4 regions of the Kitasatospora sp. NPDC053308 genome follow, and region 1 is predicted to be linked to each of the others. Evidence: riboswitches for the same ligand, from Rfam matches in the RefSeq annotation. Region 1 holds a riboswitch; each other region holds the start of a gene.
The links. A riboswitch is a leader RNA that binds a small molecule or an ion and turns the genes downstream of it on or off. The one in region 1 is predicted to bind cyclic di-AMP.
Positions count from the first base shown of each region.

Region 2: another riboswitch for cyclic di-AMP. It lies ahead of ACZ6Y7_RS17410 (NlpC/P60 family protein); the one in region 1 lies ahead of ACZ6Y7_RS27450 (transglycosylase family protein).
Region 3: another riboswitch for cyclic di-AMP. It lies ahead of ACZ6Y7_RS34365 (transglycosylase family protein); the one in region 1 lies ahead of ACZ6Y7_RS27450 (transglycosylase family protein).
Region 4: another riboswitch for cyclic di-AMP. It lies ahead of ACZ6Y7_RS09950 (glycoside hydrolase family 16 protein); the one in region 1 lies ahead of ACZ6Y7_RS27450 (transglycosylase family protein).

Region 1 covers NZ_JBVJJY010000014.1:205,280-209,463, forward strand. Annotated here, with positions in the region: gene ACZ6Y7_RS27445 (cytochrome P450 family protein) at 206-1,555, shown strand; cyclic di-AMP (ydaO/yuaA leader) riboswitch at 1,807-1,973, shown strand; gene ACZ6Y7_RS27450 (transglycosylase family protein) at 1,979-2,764, shown strand; gene eno (phosphopyruvate hydratase) at 3,016-4,184, shown strand, end outside.
Region 2 covers NZ_JBVJJY010000006.1:431,071-435,254, reverse strand. Annotated here, with positions in the region: gene ACZ6Y7_RS17420 (hypothetical protein) at 1-48, opposite strand, end outside; gene ACZ6Y7_RS17415 (C40 family peptidase) at 84-1,130, opposite strand; gene ACZ6Y7_RS17410 (NlpC/P60 family protein) at 1,356-2,477, opposite strand; cyclic di-AMP (ydaO/yuaA leader) riboswitch at 2,488-2,641, opposite strand; gene ACZ6Y7_RS17405 (C40 family peptidase) at 2,980-4,017, opposite strand.
Region 3 covers NZ_JBVJJY010000025.1:77,034-81,217, reverse strand. Annotated here, with positions in the region: gene ACZ6Y7_RS34370 (sirohydrochlorin chelatase family protein) at 1-828, shown strand, start outside; cyclic di-AMP (ydaO/yuaA leader) riboswitch at 1,467-1,625, shown strand; gene ACZ6Y7_RS34365 (transglycosylase family protein) at 1,633-2,892, shown strand; gene ACZ6Y7_RS34360 (hypothetical protein) at 3,162-3,362, shown strand; gene ACZ6Y7_RS34355 (LacI family DNA-binding transcriptional regulator) at 3,495-4,184, opposite strand, start outside.
Region 4 covers NZ_JBVJJY010000003.1:451,556-455,739, reverse strand. Annotated here, with positions in the region: gene ACZ6Y7_RS09955 (hypothetical protein) at 115-663, shown strand; gene ACZ6Y7_RS09950 (glycoside hydrolase family 16 protein) at 765-2,051, opposite strand; cyclic di-AMP (ydaO/yuaA leader) riboswitch at 2,052-2,181, opposite strand; gene ACZ6Y7_RS09945 (phenolic acid decarboxylase) at 2,633-2,962, shown strand; gene ACZ6Y7_RS09940 (alpha/beta hydrolase) at 3,029-4,171, opposite strand.

The DNA of each region.
Region 1 (4,184 bases):
AGGGATTACCCCTCAGGTGACCAGGCTCACGCCCGGTGTCCGGCCAAGAGCTGCCCAAGACCCGGCCACGGACTGTCCACGGGCCGTCCACGAACCGGCCACGCGTCGTCCACGGAGCGTTGGCGCGCCGGTCGCACGCCGTTGACGAGGGGGTCGCGGGCCGCCGACGGACGGGGCGCGCGCACCCACCGGATACGGTCGTCCCATGCCAGCTCAGCCCGACCCCGCGCGGCCCGCCGCCACGCCGTCCGACGCCTCCGACCGACCCTCCGGCGCGCAGCCCGGCGCCCCCGCCCCGGAGCTGTTCACCTGGGAGTTCGCCGCCGATCCGTACCCCGCCTACGCGTGGCTGCGGGAACACGCCCCGGTGCACCGCACCACGCTGCCGAGCGGCGTCGAGGCGTGGCTGGTGACCAGGTACGCGGACGCCCGGCAGGCGCTCGCGGACAGCCGGCTGTCGAAGAACCCGGCGCACCACAGCGAGCAGGCGCACCGCACCGGCCGGGTGGGCATCCCGGGGGAGCGGCAGGCGGACCTGATGACCCACCTGCTGAACATCGACCCGCCGGACCACACCCGGCTGCGCCGGCTGGTGTCGAAGGCGTTCACCCCGCGCCGGGTGGCGGAGTTCGAGCCGCGGGTGCAGCAGCTCACCGACCGGCTGATCGACGGCTTCGCGCAGCGCGGCTCGGCGGACCTGATCCACGAGTTCGCCTTCCCGCTCCCCATCTACGCGATCTGCGACATGCTGGGCGTGCCCGCCGAGGACCAGGACGACTTCCGCGACTGGGCCGGGATGATGATCCGACACGGTGGCGGTCAACGCGGCGGCGTGGGGCGGGCGGTGAAGCGGATGCGGGCGTACCTGCTGGAGCTGATCCACCGCAAGCGCGCGGACCTCGGGGACGACCTGATCTCGGGCCTGATCCGGGCGAGCGACCACGGGGAGCACCTGACCGAGAAGGAGGCCGCCGCGATGGCGTTCATCCTCCTGTTCGCGGGCTTCGAGACGACCGTGAACCTCATCGGCAACGGGACGTACGCGCTGCTGCGCAACCCGGGGCAGCGCCGGCTGCTGCAGGAGTCGGTGGCGCGCGGGGAGAGCGCGCTGCTGGAGACGGGGATCGAGGAACTCCTGCGCTACGACGGGCCGGTGGAGCTGGCGACCTGGCGGTTCGCCACGCAGCCGCTGTCCATCGGCGGGGTGGACATCCCGGTCGGCGATCCGGTGCTGGTGGTGCTGGCGGCCGCGGACCGCGACCCGGCCCGGTTCGCCGACGAGAACACCCTGGACCTGGCCCGAACGGACAACCCGCACCTGGGCTTCGGGCACGGCATCCACTACTGCATCGGCGCCCCGCTGGCCCGGTTGGAGGGCCGGGCCGCGCTGGCCACGCTGCTTTCCCGGCTGCCGGATCTGCGGCTCGCGGAAAGCCCGGAGAATCTGCGCTGGCGAGGCGGCCTCATCATGCGTGGCCTGCGGGAACTCCCGGTGGAATTCAGCCCGGAGAGCCGCTCCCCGCATACGCCTCCGCGCGCCGTCCCGCGCCCTTGACGAATCGGCGGGAGCGGACTCCGGCCGGGTCGACGCGCTGACGGACCGTCGCCGTAGCGGCTCCGGCGGGGGTGTGAACACCCATCAATCCGGACATAGCGCCGCCGTTGGTAGGCGATCGGACACGCGCCGTAATTTCTGTGTGATATCCGTGATATGAGCTTGTGATTGGTCTGAGGATCTGTCTACTCTCCCTGGAGTTCGCAGCTGCGGACCTCGTGCGCGGAACGCCGAATCCTGCCCGCCGCGTCACGGGAAACCGACCAGAACCCTGGGCAGGGGCGGGGGACCCAGGTTTGTTGCCGTCCCCACGGCTTGGGGTGAAGCCGCCCGCGCGGAACCGATTCCGCGTACGGCGGCCGGGCCACCTCCCGGTCCGAACCCGACAGCTCACCTCGCAGGCGTGCGGAGAGGGACCTCTTCATGCTGTTCGTTGGAACTGGCCGTCATCGTCGTCGCACCCAGGCCGAGAAGGCCATCGCCGTCGCCGGTGTGGCCGGCGTCGGACTCGCGCTGCCGCTCCTCACCGCCACCGGCGCCTCCGCCGCCCCGGCCTCCACCTGGGACTCCGTCGCCCAGTGCGAGAGCGGCGGCAACTGGAGCATCAACACCGGCAACGGCTTCTACGGCGGCCTGCAGTTCACCTCCAGCACCTGGAAGGCGTACGGCGGCACCGCCTACGCTCCGCAGGCCCACCAGGCCAGCAAGGGGCAGCAGATCGCGATCGCCGAGAAGGTGCTCGCCTCGCAGGGCCCCGGCGCCTGGCCGGTCTGCTCCAAGAAGGCCGGTCTGACCAAGGGCGGCGCCCCGGCGTCGGTCGACACCTCCTCGGACGCCAAGCCGCAGTCCGCCCCGCAGCAGCAGACGCCCAAGCGGCAGGCCCAGAAGCCGGTGGAGAAGCCGGTCCAGAAGTCCGAGGCCAAGCCCGTCCAGAAGCAGGCCCCGAAGCACGCCGCCCCCCAGCAGGCCGAGAAGCCCGTCGACCCGTCGGCGCAGCAGTACGTCCCCAGGCACGCGGCCCCGAGCCCCGCGCAGCCGTCCGCGCAGAGCGGTCACGACTACACCGTCCGCGCCGGTGACACGCTGTCGACCATCGCCGCCGCCCAGGGCGTGTCCGGCGGCTGGCACGCCCTGTACGAGCAGAACCGCTCCACCGTCGGCGGCGACCCGGACCTGATCCTGCCGGGCCAGGTGCTGCACCTCGGCTGACCCGCCACGCCCGGGCGCGGAGGGGGCCGGCCGTACCGGTCCCCTTCGTCCGCATTCGCCCGGCGCGGTGGGACAAGGTGGGACAAGCAGGTGAACTACCGGTGGGTAGCGGGGCCACACGCTGAGACGGGACCGAGGCGGAGGTGGCCCCGGGAGCCCGGGCGGTTAGGCTCTGGTCCGTAACGACTCCGCAATCGTCCTGGCGACAGCACCACCGTCAGCCGGACCCTGCTTCCGCAAGGAGATGCTTCGTGCCGTCCATCGATGTCGTCGTAGCCCGTGAGATCCTCGACTCCCGCGGCAACCCCACGGTCGAGGTCGAGGTCGGCCTCGACGACGGCAGCACGGGTCGTGCCGCTGTCCCGTCGGGTGCCTCCACCGGTGCCTTCGAGGCGCTGGAGCTGCGCGACGGTGACAAGAACCGCTACTTCGGCAAGGGCGTGGAGAAGGCCGTCCTGGCCGTCATCGAGCAGATCGGCCCGGAGCTGGTCGGCTACGACGCCACCGAGCAGCGCCTGATCGACCAGGCCATGCTCGACCTGGACGCCACCCCGGACAAGTCCTCGCTCGGCGCCAACGCCATCCTCGGCGTCTCGCTGGCCGTCGCGCACGCCGCCTCCGAGGCCAGCGACCTGCCGCTGTTCCGCTACCTGGGCGGCCCGAACGCGCACGTCCTGCCGGTCCCGATGATGAACATCCTCAACGGCGGCTCGCACGCGGACTCCAACGTCGACATCCAGGAGTTCATGATCGCCCCGATCGGCGCGGAGTCCTTCTCCGAGGCCGTCCGCTGGGGCGTCGAGGTCTACCACACCCTCAAGGGCGTGCTGAAGGAGCGCGGCCTGTCCACCGGCCTCGGCGACGAGGGCGGCTTCGCGCCGAACCTGGACAGCAACCGCGAGGCTCTGGACCTGATCACCGAGGCCATCCAGAAGGCCGGCTACGTGCCCGGCCGGGACATCGCGCTGGCCCTGGACGTCGCCGCCTCCGAGTTCTACCAGGACGGTGCCTACCAGTTCGAGGGCAAGGCGCTCTCCTCCGCCGAGCTCATCGAGTACTACGCCGGGCTGGTCGCCGCCTACCCGCTGGTCTCCATCGAGGACCCGCTGGACGAGTCGGACTGGGACGGCTGGAAGGCCATGACCGACAAGCTGGGCGACAAGGTCCAGCTGGTCGGCGACGACCTGTTCGTCACCAACCCGGCCCGCCTGGCCAAGGGCATCGAGACCGGCACCGCCAACGCCCTGCTGGTGAAGGTGAACCAGATCGGCTCGCTGACCGAGACCCTGGACGCCGTCGAGCTGGCCCAGCGCAACGGCTACCGCTGCATGATGTCGCACCGCTCCGGCGAGACCGAGGACGTCACCATCGCCGACCTGGCCGTCGCCACCAACTGCGGCCAGATCAAGACCGGCGCCCC
Region 2 (4,184 bases), on a different contig from region 1:
GAGCAGCAGCGCACCCCGCCGGGACAGCCCGCGGCGGGGTATGGGCACGGGGTCGGGTCCGGCGGTGCCGGACGGCGACGCGCTCAGAGCCGGACCACCCCCGAGACCGGCATGGCGTTGACGCTCTCGTAGCGCACCTTGGCGCCCGGGTAGGGGGCGTGCACGATCACACCGCCGCCGGCGTACATGCCGACGTGGTGCATGTCCCGGTAGAAGATCACCAGGTCTCCCGGTCGCGCTTCGGAGAGGTTGACCCGCTGGCCGGCGTACGCCTGGGCCTGCGAGGTGCGCGGCAGGGTCACTCCGGCCTGCCGCCAGCTGTAGTACATCAGACCGGAGCAGTCGAACGAGCGGGGCCCGGTGGAGCCGTAGACGTACGGGGAGCCGATCATGCGCACCGCGGCGGCCAGCGCCGCCGCGCCGCGCTCGGAGGCGGGCGGGGTGGTGCCGAGGTCCAGCCGGTCGAGGCCGCGGGTGGCGCGCTGCTCGGCCTCCCGGGCGTCCTGGGCGGCCATCCGGGCCCGCTCGGCGCTGCCCAGGCTGTTGAGCAGCTTCTGCGCCGCGGCCAGCCGCTGCTGGATCTGCTGCTTGCTGTCGGCGAGCGAGCGGCGGGCCTCCTCCAGCTCCGCGAGCTTGGCGGTCGCCTCGGTGCGCCGCTGGTCGAGCCGGCGCTGGCGGGTGACCAGCTCGTGCAGCGTCTCCTGCTGCCGCTCCGAGGCCTGGCTCATCGTCCGGGCGCGGGCGAGGTAGCCCTCCGGGTCGGGGGACAGCATCAGCTGGGCGGTCTGGTTCATCCCCCCGCCGCGGTACTCGGCCCCGGCCACGGTCGCCAGGTCGCCGCGCAGCTCGTTGAGCTGGTCCTGGGCGACGGCGATCTCGCCCTGCAGGATCGTGGTCTCGCCCTGGAGCCTCCGCTGGGCCTCCTGGGCGGCGTTGTACTTCTCCGACGCCTGCTCGGCCTCGTCGTAGAGCTGCTCGACCTGCGCCTTGACGTCCTTGCGGTCCGCCGGGTCCGGGCTGCCGGGGGCGGCCTGGGCGCTGCCGCTGGTCGCCACGCCCAGCGCGGTGGTGGCTGCCGCCGTCAGCACCAGCGCACGGGCGAGCAGTTGGGAACGGCGGTGCACGGGCATGGCGGCAGCGGCTCCAATCCTGCGGCGCGGTCCCGCCGCCGCACCACTGCGCGCGGTCCTCAGCGGGAGTCCGGTGGCAGACGTTAGCGAGTCCGGGCAAGCGAGTCCAAACCCCTCCGGACCCGAATATTCGACCCCTAATCGGACATCAGCCCGAGCCGCCGGCAAAGCCGCAGGCCCGGCCTTCCGTGACGGAAGACCGGGCCTGGTGGCGCGGAGCGGGGGTCAGACCCGCACGATGCCGGACAGCGGCATGTTGGTGACGGCCTCGTAGCGGACCGACGCGCCCGGCTTGGGCGCGTGCAGCACCTGGCCGCCGCCGGCGTAGATGCCGACGTGGTGGGCGTCCGAGTAGAAGATCAGCAGGTCGCCGGGCTGGGCCTGGGACAGGTCGGTGCCGATCCGGGTGCCGGCGTGGGCCTGCTCCTGCGAGGTGCGCGGCAGCGAGACGCCGACCTGGTTGAACGCCCAGACCATCAGGCCGGAGCAGTCGAAGGAGCTCGGGCCGGTGGCGCCCCACACGTACGGGCTGCCGATCTTGGACGCGGCGGCGGACAGCGCGGCGGCACCGCGCGAGCTGCCGGGCGCCGGCGGCTTGGCGACCGGCGTGGAGGTCGGCGTGGAGAGGTCGCTGCGGCCGTTGTCGCGCGAGGCGCGGTCGGCGGCCTGCTGCTGCGCCTTCGCGGCGTCGGCCTGGGCCTTGGCGTCGGCGGCGGCCTTCTCCTCCGCCGCGCGCAGCGCCTGGCGCTCCTGCTCGGTCAGGGTGTTGAGCAGGTCCTGGGCGGCCTTCAGCTTGTTCTGGACCTCCTCCTTGGAGGCCTTCAGCTGCTGGGTGGTGGACTCCAGCTCGGCGAGCTTGCCCTGGGCCTCGGTGCGGTCCTGGTCGAGCTTGCGCTGCTGCTCCTGGAGTTGCTTCAGCTGGTTCTTCTGGGTGTCCCCGGCCTGGTTCAGCGCACCGGCCTGGTTGAGGAAGTTGTCCGGGCTGGACGAGAACATCAGCTGGACGGTCGGGGATATCCCGCCGTTGCGGTACTGCTCCCCGGCGATCTCGGCGAGGCCGCCCTGCAGGTCGGTCACCTGGGCCTGCTGACGGGCCACCTGGTCCTGCAGGCCGGCGACCTGCTTCTCCAGGGCCTGCTGCTTCTCCTGGGCGGCGTTGTACTGCTCGGTCGCCACCTCGGCCTGCTCGTTGAGCTGGTCGACCTGCTCCTTGACCTGGTCCTTGGTCGGCTGCGGGTCGGCGTGGGCGCCGGACTGCGCGGAGAGCGCGACGGCTGCCGCGGCGACGCCGGTCAGGATCGAGACGCGGGCACGACTCGCGGGCTTGGGACGACGATGGGACGCCACGAAGGCGGACTCCTTCTTCCTACGTCCGCCTACCGGGTGAGCTGACGGGTTCGGGCCGGAAGCATGCCCTACGACGCCTCACGGCCGTTCCACCGGCCGACCTGGCGCCGATTCACCCCGGAGGAACGTGGTTCCCCGGCTCCGCTCCGCAGCGCCCCCGACCACTGGGCTCCCCTGTCGGCAGTCGCTTCGACCTGCCCCGCTGCCTTGCGAACTCGGCGGTAACCACCGCCGCCACCCCTTGCTGGGTGATCGACAGTGCGGTGGTTCGGGGCACGACCCTAGTAACTGAACCGTGATCGGTTCAAATCCTTGTCAGAAAAAAGACGGAAGATTACCCAAGTTCTTTTGTGAAAATGACCGATGGTGACCGCCGCCGCACGCAAGGCTGATCAGGCCTCACCCCGGAGCCGTGAAACGCTCGAAAACCCGGACGCCACCCCCTGCGGAGGGTGGCGCGGATCACAGCCCCCGGACAGCGGCCCGGCGGCGTGTCGGGGTGTCAGACCCGGCGGATCGTGTTGATGGGCATCGCATCGGCCTTCATCACCTTCACCACGTCACCGGTGTGCGGCGCGTGGACCACCATGCCGTTGCCGATGTACATCCCGACGTGGTGCATGTCGGCGCCGTAGACGACCAGGTCGCCGGGCTGGGCCTGGTCCAGCGAGGGCACCCGGGTGCCGTAGTGGCCCTGCTCCTGGGAGGTGCGCGGCAGCGAGACGCCGGCCTGGCCGTACGACCAGACCATCAGGCCCGAGCAGTCGAAGGTGGTCGGCCCGGTGGCGCCCCACACGTACGGCGACCCCTGCTTGCTCATCGCCTTGGCCACGGCCACGGCCGCGTAGCCGCTGGCCGGCGGCAGGCTGCTCAGGTCGACCCGGTCGCTGCCGCGCGAGGCGCGGTCGTCCTGCGCCTGCTGGGCCTTCAGCGCGGCGCGATCGGCGGCGCTGAGCGAGTTCAGCAGGTCCTGGGCCGCCTTCAGCTTGGTGTTGACGTCCGCCTTGGCCTGGTTCAGGTCCTTGGTGGTCGCGTCCAGCGAGGCCAGCACGGCGGCCGCCTCGGCCTTCTCCTGGTCCAGCCGGCGCTGCTGGTCCAGCAGGCCCTTGAGCGCCTCGGCCTGGGTGGTGCTGGCCTGCTGGACGGTGGAGGCCTTGTCCAGGTAGCCGGACGGGTCGGAGGAGAGCATCAGCTGGACGGACGGGTCGATGCCGTTGGTGCGGTACTGCTCGCCCGCCACCTCGGCCAGACCGCTCTGCAGCTGGGCCATCTGCTCCTGGCCGCGGGCCACCTGGTCCTGCAGCTGGTCGGCCTGCTTGCGCAGCTGGTCGGCCCGCTCCTTGGCGCCGTTGTACTTCTCCGCCGCCTGCTCCTGCTCCTCCTGGAGCTGGTCGATCTGCGCCTTGACGTCCGTTTTGTTCGGCTGCGGCGCGGCGTGCGCCGCCACCTGGGCGGAGAGGGCGACCGCGGTCGCAGCGGCAGCGGTGAGCACGGAGATCCGCGCGCGGCTCGGCTGCTTGGGACGGCGGTGGGAGGCCAAGGACCGGCTCCTTCTTCCATCGGACTCACCCGATTGGATGAGATTCCGGAAAATAGGTTTGACGCCAGACCCTAGTGAAGATCTACCCGTTTTGCCACTCCCCCGAAGGCGTGAACTCGGTTTCCCACACTGACTTCACGGGACCCGCACACGACCGCGAACCCGCT
Region 3 (4,184 bases), on a different contig from region 1:
GCGACCGCCGGGCCCGAGTCCCGCTCGGTCGTCGAGGAACTGCTCTCGATCGTCCGCAGCGAGCACCACGGCGTCCAGGCCACGGTCGGATACCTCCCCGGCGACTCCGCCGAGGGCGAGGGCGGCGAGGACCGCACCGTCGCCGAGCTCCTGGCCATGGCCGCCGAGGCCGGCCTGCCGATGCCCGTCCTGGTGCCGCTGGTGCCGGGCCCGCACGGCTTCCTGCCCGAACTCCACGCGCTCGCCGCCGAGTACGGCGCGCCCGTCACCGACGCGCTCGGCCCGCACCCGCTGCTCGCCGAGGCCGTCCACGTCCGGCTGTCCGAGGCCGGGCTGGCCCGCGCCGACCGGGCCCGGCTGTTCGCCATCGCGACCGCCGCGGACGGCGTGGTCCTGACCACCGTCGGCGGCGAGGACGCGGCCGCCGCGGCCGGCATCACCGGTGTACTGCTGGCCGCCCGCCTGGCCGTCCCGGTCGTGGCCGCCGCGCTCGACGTGCCCGGCTCGGTGGCCGCGGCCGTCGACCACCTCAAGGAGACCGGCTCGCAGCGCCCCGCGCTGGCGCCGCTGGTGATCGGACCGGAGGCCGACTCCGAGCTGCTCGCCGCGGCCGCCGAGGAGACCGGCTGCCCGTCGGCCGCGCCGCTGGGCGCGTACCCGACCGTCGGCCAGCTGATCGCCTCCACCTACATGGCCGCGCTGCCCGCGCCGTCCGCCGAGGACCTGGCGCGCGCCGAGGCGGAGGCGGCGGCCGCCGCCGAGGCCGAGGGGGCCGTGGAGGGCACCCGTGGCGCCCACGCGGCCGTCGACGGGGCCGTCGGCCAGTAACGGACACCGCGCGGTCGTCCGCGCGCGCAGAGGGCCCGGAACGCCGTTCGCGTTCCGGGCCCTTCGCCGTGCCCGCTCTCCGGCTGCCCGATGGCCCACCCGCCGGCCTGTCGGCCGGCCGGGCCCTGGCCTGGGATCCCGCCCGGTTTGCCCGCCCGCCCGGTTTGCCTGCCTGATTTGCCCGCCTGGTTTGCCCGGCTTGCTCGCCTGGCACCGGTCCGTGCCGTACCGGAACAGTACGGGAGTTAAGCGGACATTGAAGAGAAATGTCCGTTCTGTTCTCTTCATCAGGAAATGACAGACGTTTCCCGGGCGCCCCCGGCGCGCCCTCCAGCGCTTGAATCGCGATGGCTCCCCCGGATCGAGGAGTGCGCCCCCTCGCGCTTCGACACACCGTCATGCATTTCCTGAGGCGGAGACAGTTATGGATATCCGCAGTGGAATTGCCAGAAAATGATCATTGCGCGACCATTTTCGATCATGAATTCCGACCCACGGGGCAGTTCCCACTAAACCGTGATACACATCACAGCTATTTGCAGTTTTAACTTAAGTCTGCTTAACGTGCTCCCCGTTCGTGACCACACGGACCCAGTTCATCCGCAACGCCGAGTCCTGCCGTCGGATGTCCTGGCAGCGCGAATAACGCACCACGGCAGGAGCGGGGGACCCACAGGTAAGTCGCCCCGGACCGGTCCTCGGAACGGTTCAGGGCTAGGGGTGAAGCCGCGCCACGCGCGGCCGGGCAACTCCAGCCCGAATCCGACAGCTCACCTCGCAGGCGTGGGAGAGGACCGCGTCTTCATGCTGCCCACCAACGGCACTCGCCTGTCCAGCCGCACCCGCCGCGTGATCGCCGCCATCGGCGTCGCGGGCGTCGGCCTCACCATTCCCTGCCTCGTCTCCGGCACCGCCTCCGCCGCCTCCGTCGCCACCTGGGACAAGGTCGCCCAGTGCGAGAGCAGCGGCAACTGGAGCATCAACACCGGCAACGGCTTCTACGGCGGCCTCCAGTTCACCCAGAGCACCTGGTCCGCCTTCGGCGGCACCGCCTACGCCTCGCGCGCCGACCTGGCCACCAAGGACCAGCAGATCGCCGTCGCCGAGAAGGTGCTCGCCTCGCAGGGCCCCGGCGCCTGGCCGGTGTGCTCGGTCCAGGCCGGCCTGACCAAGGGCGGCACCCCGGCCGCCGTCGACACCTCGGCCGCCGCCAAGCCGGCCGCGCCCGCCGCCCCGGCCGCCAAGCCGGCGCAGACCTCGGCCCCGGCCGCGAAGCCCGCCAAGCCCGCCGTGCCGGCCCAGACCGACGCGCAGGCCTCCACCGACTCCGCCGCCACCAACTGGACCCAGAAGCACCAGCAGTGGGCCCAGGACCACGACTACACCGTGGTCGCGGGCGACTGGCTGTCCGCCATCGCCGACAAGCACAACGTCCAGGGCGGCTGGCAGCGGCTGTACGAGCTCAACCGCAGCACCCTGACCGAGGGCCCGGACACCATCTACCCGGGCCAGCACCTGACCTTCGGTGACGGCGACCAGGCCCAGCAGTCCGGCTCCTCGGACAAGTCCGGCTCGGACTTCACCTGGTTCAACCGCCCGCAGAAGTCCGGTCAGTCCGCGAACGGCGGTTCCGTGAACGCCAAGCCGGCCGCTCAGACCCAGACCCCGGCCGCCAAGCCGGCCGCCCCGGCCCAGGCCGCCACCGGCAGCATGGCCGCCGCGGTGTCCTTCGCCGAGTCCAAGGTCGGCCAGGCCTACGTCTACGGCGGCACCGGCAACGGCGGCTGGGACTGCTCCGGCCTGACCCAGGCCGCGCTGCGCGCCGCGGGCATCTCCATCCCGCGCGTCGCCGCCGACCAGGCCGCCGCCAGCACCCACGTCTCGCTGGACAGCCTGCAGCCGGGCGACCTGCTGTTCTGGTCCAACAACGGCAAGGACTCGGGCGTCTACCACGTCGCGATCTACGTCGGCGGCGGCAAGTACGTCGAGGCCGCCAACCCGAGCGCGGGCGTGCGCGAGCAGACCATCGCCAACTGGGCCCCGGACTTCGCCGGCCGGGTCTGAGGATCCGTCACGGCGTACGGCTGACGGTCGACGGTCGACGGCGCGTTCGGCAGACGGATGACGGCCGACGGCTGACAGATGACAGCCGACAGATAACAGCTGACAGATAACAGATTTCAACATCTGTTATCTGTCAGCTGTCATCCGAACCCCGGCAGCCCACCGCCCCGGGAGGAGTCTGGTCGCTCCTCCCGGGGCTTCGGCGTATCCCCGTGGTGAAACCCGGTCCCAACGGGCATGCTGCTGCTCTGCACCCGAGGAGGAGTCACATGGCCCAGGTCACCGTCACGCTCGACGCGAACCTCGCGATCGACGCGATGATGCTCTCCGGTACCAAGAACCCACAGGACGCCGTCGAACTGGTCCTGCGCGACTACCTGGCCCGCGGCCGCCGCACCGAGACCCGTACCGGCGAAACGACCGACGGCCACCGCCTCACCGTCGACCGCCCGAGCGCCCAGGAGGGCTGAACCGGCGTACGCCGAAGGGCCCCGGAGAGCAACTGCCCTCCGGGGCCCTTCCGTTGGCCTTACGGCCGACCGCCGCCCGGGGCGCGCCGCACGCACGCCACGGGCCCGCAGCTCAGGACACCGGCCCGACGCTCAGCGCGCGCAGGCGCCGGTGGACCCGCGCATCACCAGCTCCGGCTGGAACATGAACTCGCCCCGCTGCGCGGCGTTCCCGCCGACTTCTTCCAGCAGCGCGTCCACCGCCGCCGTGGCCATCGCCTCGACCGGCTGGCGGATCGTGGTCAACGGCGGCTCGGTGAAGGCGATCAGCGGCGAGTCGTCGAAGCCGACCACCGACACGTCGTGCGGCACCGACAGCCCCCGCTGCCGCACCGCCCGGATCGCTCCGAGCGCCATCATGTCGCTCCCGCAGACGATCGCCGTGCAGCCCTTGTCGAGCAGCGCGCCGGCCGCCGCGTGCCCGCCCTCCACGCTGAACAGCGTGTGGTGGACGAGGTCCTCGGCCTCCTCCCGGGTACGCCCGAGCACCTCGCGCATCGCCGCCGTGAAGCCTTCTATCTTGCGCAGCACCGGGACGTACCGGCGCTGCCCGACGGCCAGCCCGATCCGCTCGTGCCCGAGTTCGGCCAGGTGCTGGACGGCCATCCACATCGCGGCCCGGTCGTCCGGCGAGATGAACGGCGCGTCGATCTTCTCGCTGAAGCCGTTGATCAGCACGAACGGCACCCCGCGCCCGGCCAGCCGCGCGTAGCGGTCGTGGTCGGCCGTGGTGTCGGCGTGCAGCCCGGAGACGAAGACGATGCCCGCCACGCCCCGGTCCAC
Region 4 (4,184 bases), on a different contig from region 1:
CCGGAGCACGAGAGCAGGGTGAGCGGGATGCCGGACCAGGATGTACGGGGCGGCGCGCCAGGGCGGGGCCGCACGAGGAGCGGGAGGATCGGCGGGGCCCGGGTGGTGGCGGCCGTGACGACGGGCTGCGCGGTGGCGGTGCTGGCCACCGGCCCGTCCTGGGCGCTGCGCCGGCCGGAGCCCCGTCCGGCGGTGGAGGTCGGCGCTCCGGGGGCGGCGGGCTCGTCCACCGTGGTGTCCACCCTGCCCGCCGTGGTGCCCGCGCCCTCGCACTCGGACCTGGAAGTGGTGCGGATCGCCCCCGAGGGGGTGGCCCCCGGCGGCCTCACGACGCTCCACGCCTTCGTCGCCAACCGGGGCCCGGACACCACCGCCTCCCCGTTCACGGTCGTGGCCGCCCTGCCGGAGGGGGTCACGGCGGAGGGGCCGTTCTACCCCTCGGGCTGCGAGGTGCTCCAGAACGGCCACCGGGTGCAGTGCGTCTTCGGACCCGGGTTGAAGGAAGGACGCAGCGCGACCGCGCTCATCCCGCTCCGGCTCAGCCGCGACCTGGAGCCGGGCGAGCTGCACGGCGGCCGGGTCGCGGTGCACAGCGCGGACGACCGGAACGAGAGCGACAACCGCACGCCGTTCACCATCCCGGTGGTCGAGTCGGCGGGCTGACGGTTCCGGGACCACGTCCGTCCCACCGGTCACCGGCCGCCCGCGAGCGGCTGCCTGCTTCCGGTGACCGGGGGACGGTCCTACGGACTACCGGTCACCGGTCACCGGTAGACGCGGACGTAGTCGGCGGCCATGGTGATCGGGGCGGTCCCCTGCGGCGCCGGGTGGTACTGGCCCGCGCACACCGAGAGGTTGAGGATCAGGTACGCCGACCAGTTGGCGCCCACGCCCTTGCCGTCCGAGAAGACCTTGACGCCGTTGACGTACCAGTCCACCGAGGTGGCGCCGTAGTAGGTGCCGATGGTCACCCACTGGTCCTTCGCGATGGCACTCGCGTCGGTGTAGTACTTCGGGTTGCCGGGGTTGACGTGGTTGGTCAGCTCCAGCAGGTTCGGGTTGTCGGGGTGGTACTCGAAGGAGTCGATCTCCCCGTTGCCGTTCTTCCAGGTCCACAGGGCCGGCCAGGCACCGGTGCCGGCGGGCAGCTTGACCCGGGTCTCGGCGTAGTCGCCGGTCTTGACCTGGAAGCCCTCGCTGGAGCCCTCGGTGGTCAGGAAGCCGGTGTTCCAGGACTGCTTGCCGTTCTCCAGGGCCGGTCCGCCGGACGTGGCGGTGAAGGTGGCGACCCCGCCCGCGACGCTGACGTTGTTCTTGTTCAGCCAGTCGAGCTTGTTGTCGTCCGGGTTGTGGTTCCCGTACTTGTAGGCGGTGCTCTTGTCGCCGACCCAGCGCTGGCCCCAGGAGAGCGGGCCGTTGAACTCGTCGGACCAGGTCAGCGACTTGCCGGCGACCGGGGAGGTCGGCGCGGGGGTGCTGGTCGGGGTCGCGGTGGGGCTCGGGGTCGGGGTCGCGGTGGGGGTCGGGGTCGCGGTGGGGGTGGCGGTCGGCGCGGGGGTCGGGGTCGGCGCGGGGGTGGCGGTGGCCGAGACCACCAGCTGCTGCGAGGGCAGGTTGTGCCAGGCGCCGCCGAGGTCCTGCCAGAAGCCGAACTGGGTGTAGGTGCCGGCGGGCAGGGTGCGCGCACCGCTGGTGAAGTTCACACCGCTCGGGCAGATCTGCACGTTGGAGGCGTTGCCGGGGAAGTCCAGGTTGGTGCCGCGCGCGTCCCGCACGCCCACGCCCACGGTCTTCGCGGTGAAGCAGGCCGAGGAGTGCAGGGTGAGCGAGGCCGTGGTGGCCTTGCCCGCGACCATGGTGGCCGGGGCGAGGCGGTCCTGGGTGACGGTCGGCGCGGTGGCGGCCTGGGCACCGGTGACGGACGGCAGTCCGAGCAGTCCGGCGCCGCTGATGGCGAGCGCCCCGGTGGCGGCGAAGGCGGCGTTGCGGCCGCGGTGGGAGGGGCGGGCGTGGCGCGGCGCGCGGCGCCGGGCAGCGGCAGGCTGGGGCATGGGTCACCTCTGCGACGCCTGCGAGGTTAGCTGTCGGGTTCGGGCTGCAGTTGCCCGGCCGCCTGTGGAGCGGCTTCACCCCTAGCCTCGGCCCGCGCGCGCGTGCGCACGGGTCGGGCGCCGACCTTGGTTCCCCCGCTCCCGTCCGCTGTGGTGCTCGGTGACCCGCCGGCGGGTGGACAGGACTAGGCGTCCCGGCGGCGGGGTCCGCGAGGGGCGGACGCCGTTGCAGGCTAGGCAGGCCGTACGTGAACGGACAACTCCTCCGGGCCGGTTGTCGCGCAGCTCACAGCGGTGTCGATCAACGACGCTGCGTGGCGGCCGAGTTGATCATTCCGGGCGGGCCGGTGTGGCGCGGCAGGCGGTGCCGGGCGTGAGGGCGGGTGCAGGGCCCGGCATGGAGCCGGGCCCAGCGCCGGGGGTGGAGCCGGGCGTCGTGCCAGGCGGCGCGGTGACCCGTCCTGCGGCAAAGATCCGACGGGGTGCGCCCGGTCGGATAAATTTGAGCCTGACATCTTCCGCAGTGCACAAGAGCGCAGTGCACACGAGCACCGACCCCCGAAACGAGGAGCCGCCCCACCATGACCGCGCCCCTGCCCGCCTTCGCCGGCCGTACCTACGTCTTCCGGGCCGACAACGGCGCGGCCTTCCGCAACACCTACTCGGCCGACGGCACGCGGTTGCGCTGGGAGGGCCTCGGCGAGTCCGCGGGCCAGTGGGAGGACGTGCGGCTGCACGTCGCCGAGGTCGCGCCGGAGATCTACTTCATCAGCTGGACGGAGCAGAGCGGGATCACCGTCAGCCATGTGATGGACCTCAACAACCTCACGATCCGGGCCTTCTGGACCTTCGAGGGCGAGGGCGGCCGGGTCGGGCAGTTGCACACCGGGACGCTGGAGCGGGTGGCCTGAGCCACGTGACGATCGAACCCCCGGGGCCGCGGCCCCGGGGGTTCGGTCGTCTGGCGCGCCTGTCCGTCAGACGGCCTGGTCGGGCACCTTGAGTTGCTGGGACAGCCACTCCAGCGAGGAGGGCAGCAGCGCGCTCCAGGTCTCGAAGTTGTGGCCGCCGTTCTCCAGCATGCTGTACGAGACCTTCATCGGGCTCTGCGCGGCGTCGACGAAGGCCTCGGTCTCCCGGCGGTAGTCGCCGTCGCCCTTCTTGGTGCCGGCCAGCAGCACGGACACCTTGGGCGCCGGCAGGTTCTTCAGCCGCCACATCAGGTTGGCCTCGTCGCGGCGCTGCTTGCTGCCGCCGAACAGGTCACCGGTGGTCGGGTCGTCGGCGGCATCGTAGTAGGCGGAGAGGGCGACGGCGGTCGGGAACACGTCGGGGTGGCGCATGGCCAGCTTGAGCGCGCAGTAGCCGCCCGTGGAGTTGCCCATGAACGCCCAGGCCTGCGGGTCGGACGAGACCCGGAAGCTGGCCTGGATCGCCGAGGGCACGTCCTTGGTGAAGTACGTGTCGGACTGCGGACCGTTCGGGATGTCCTCGCACTCGGTGTCCTGCGGCAGCGCGGGCGACGGACGCATCAGCACCATGACGGTCGGCTGCATCCGGCCCTCCTGCAGCAGCTTGAGCGCCGCGCCGGGGTAGTTGAACCGGGTGATCAGGTTCTCGGCGATCCCCGGGAACCCGGTGCTGACGATCACGGCCGGGAACCGCTTCTGCGCGTACTCGGGCTGGAAGTACTGCGGGGGCAGGTACACGTAGCCCTCGGTCGACAGGCGGCTGACCGCACCGTCGATCCGGACCTTGCGGATCTCACCGGACTGGCCGGGCTCACGGCCCATCGCGCCGCCGCCCTTGACCGCCGCGTGGCCGACGGTCTCCACCAGCAGGCGCCCGGAGGCGTCCGCCTTGTTGTGGATCACCACCGGGCCGGTGTCACCGGTGCCCAGGAGGTCGTCCCAACTGCTGTAGAAGGCGAAGTAGTTGTTCGCCACCAGGCCGAGCGCCGCGAGCACCGTGAGCTGGGTGGCGAGCAGGGCGCCGATCCGGCCGAGCACCGCCCGCCAAGTCTTCCCGGCCAGCCTGGGCCAGAGCCAGACCGTTCCCCCCATGACCACGACGGCGATCAATACGGTCAGCGCCAGCACCTTGTGGCTCGTCAGACCCATGTCCTACTTGCTC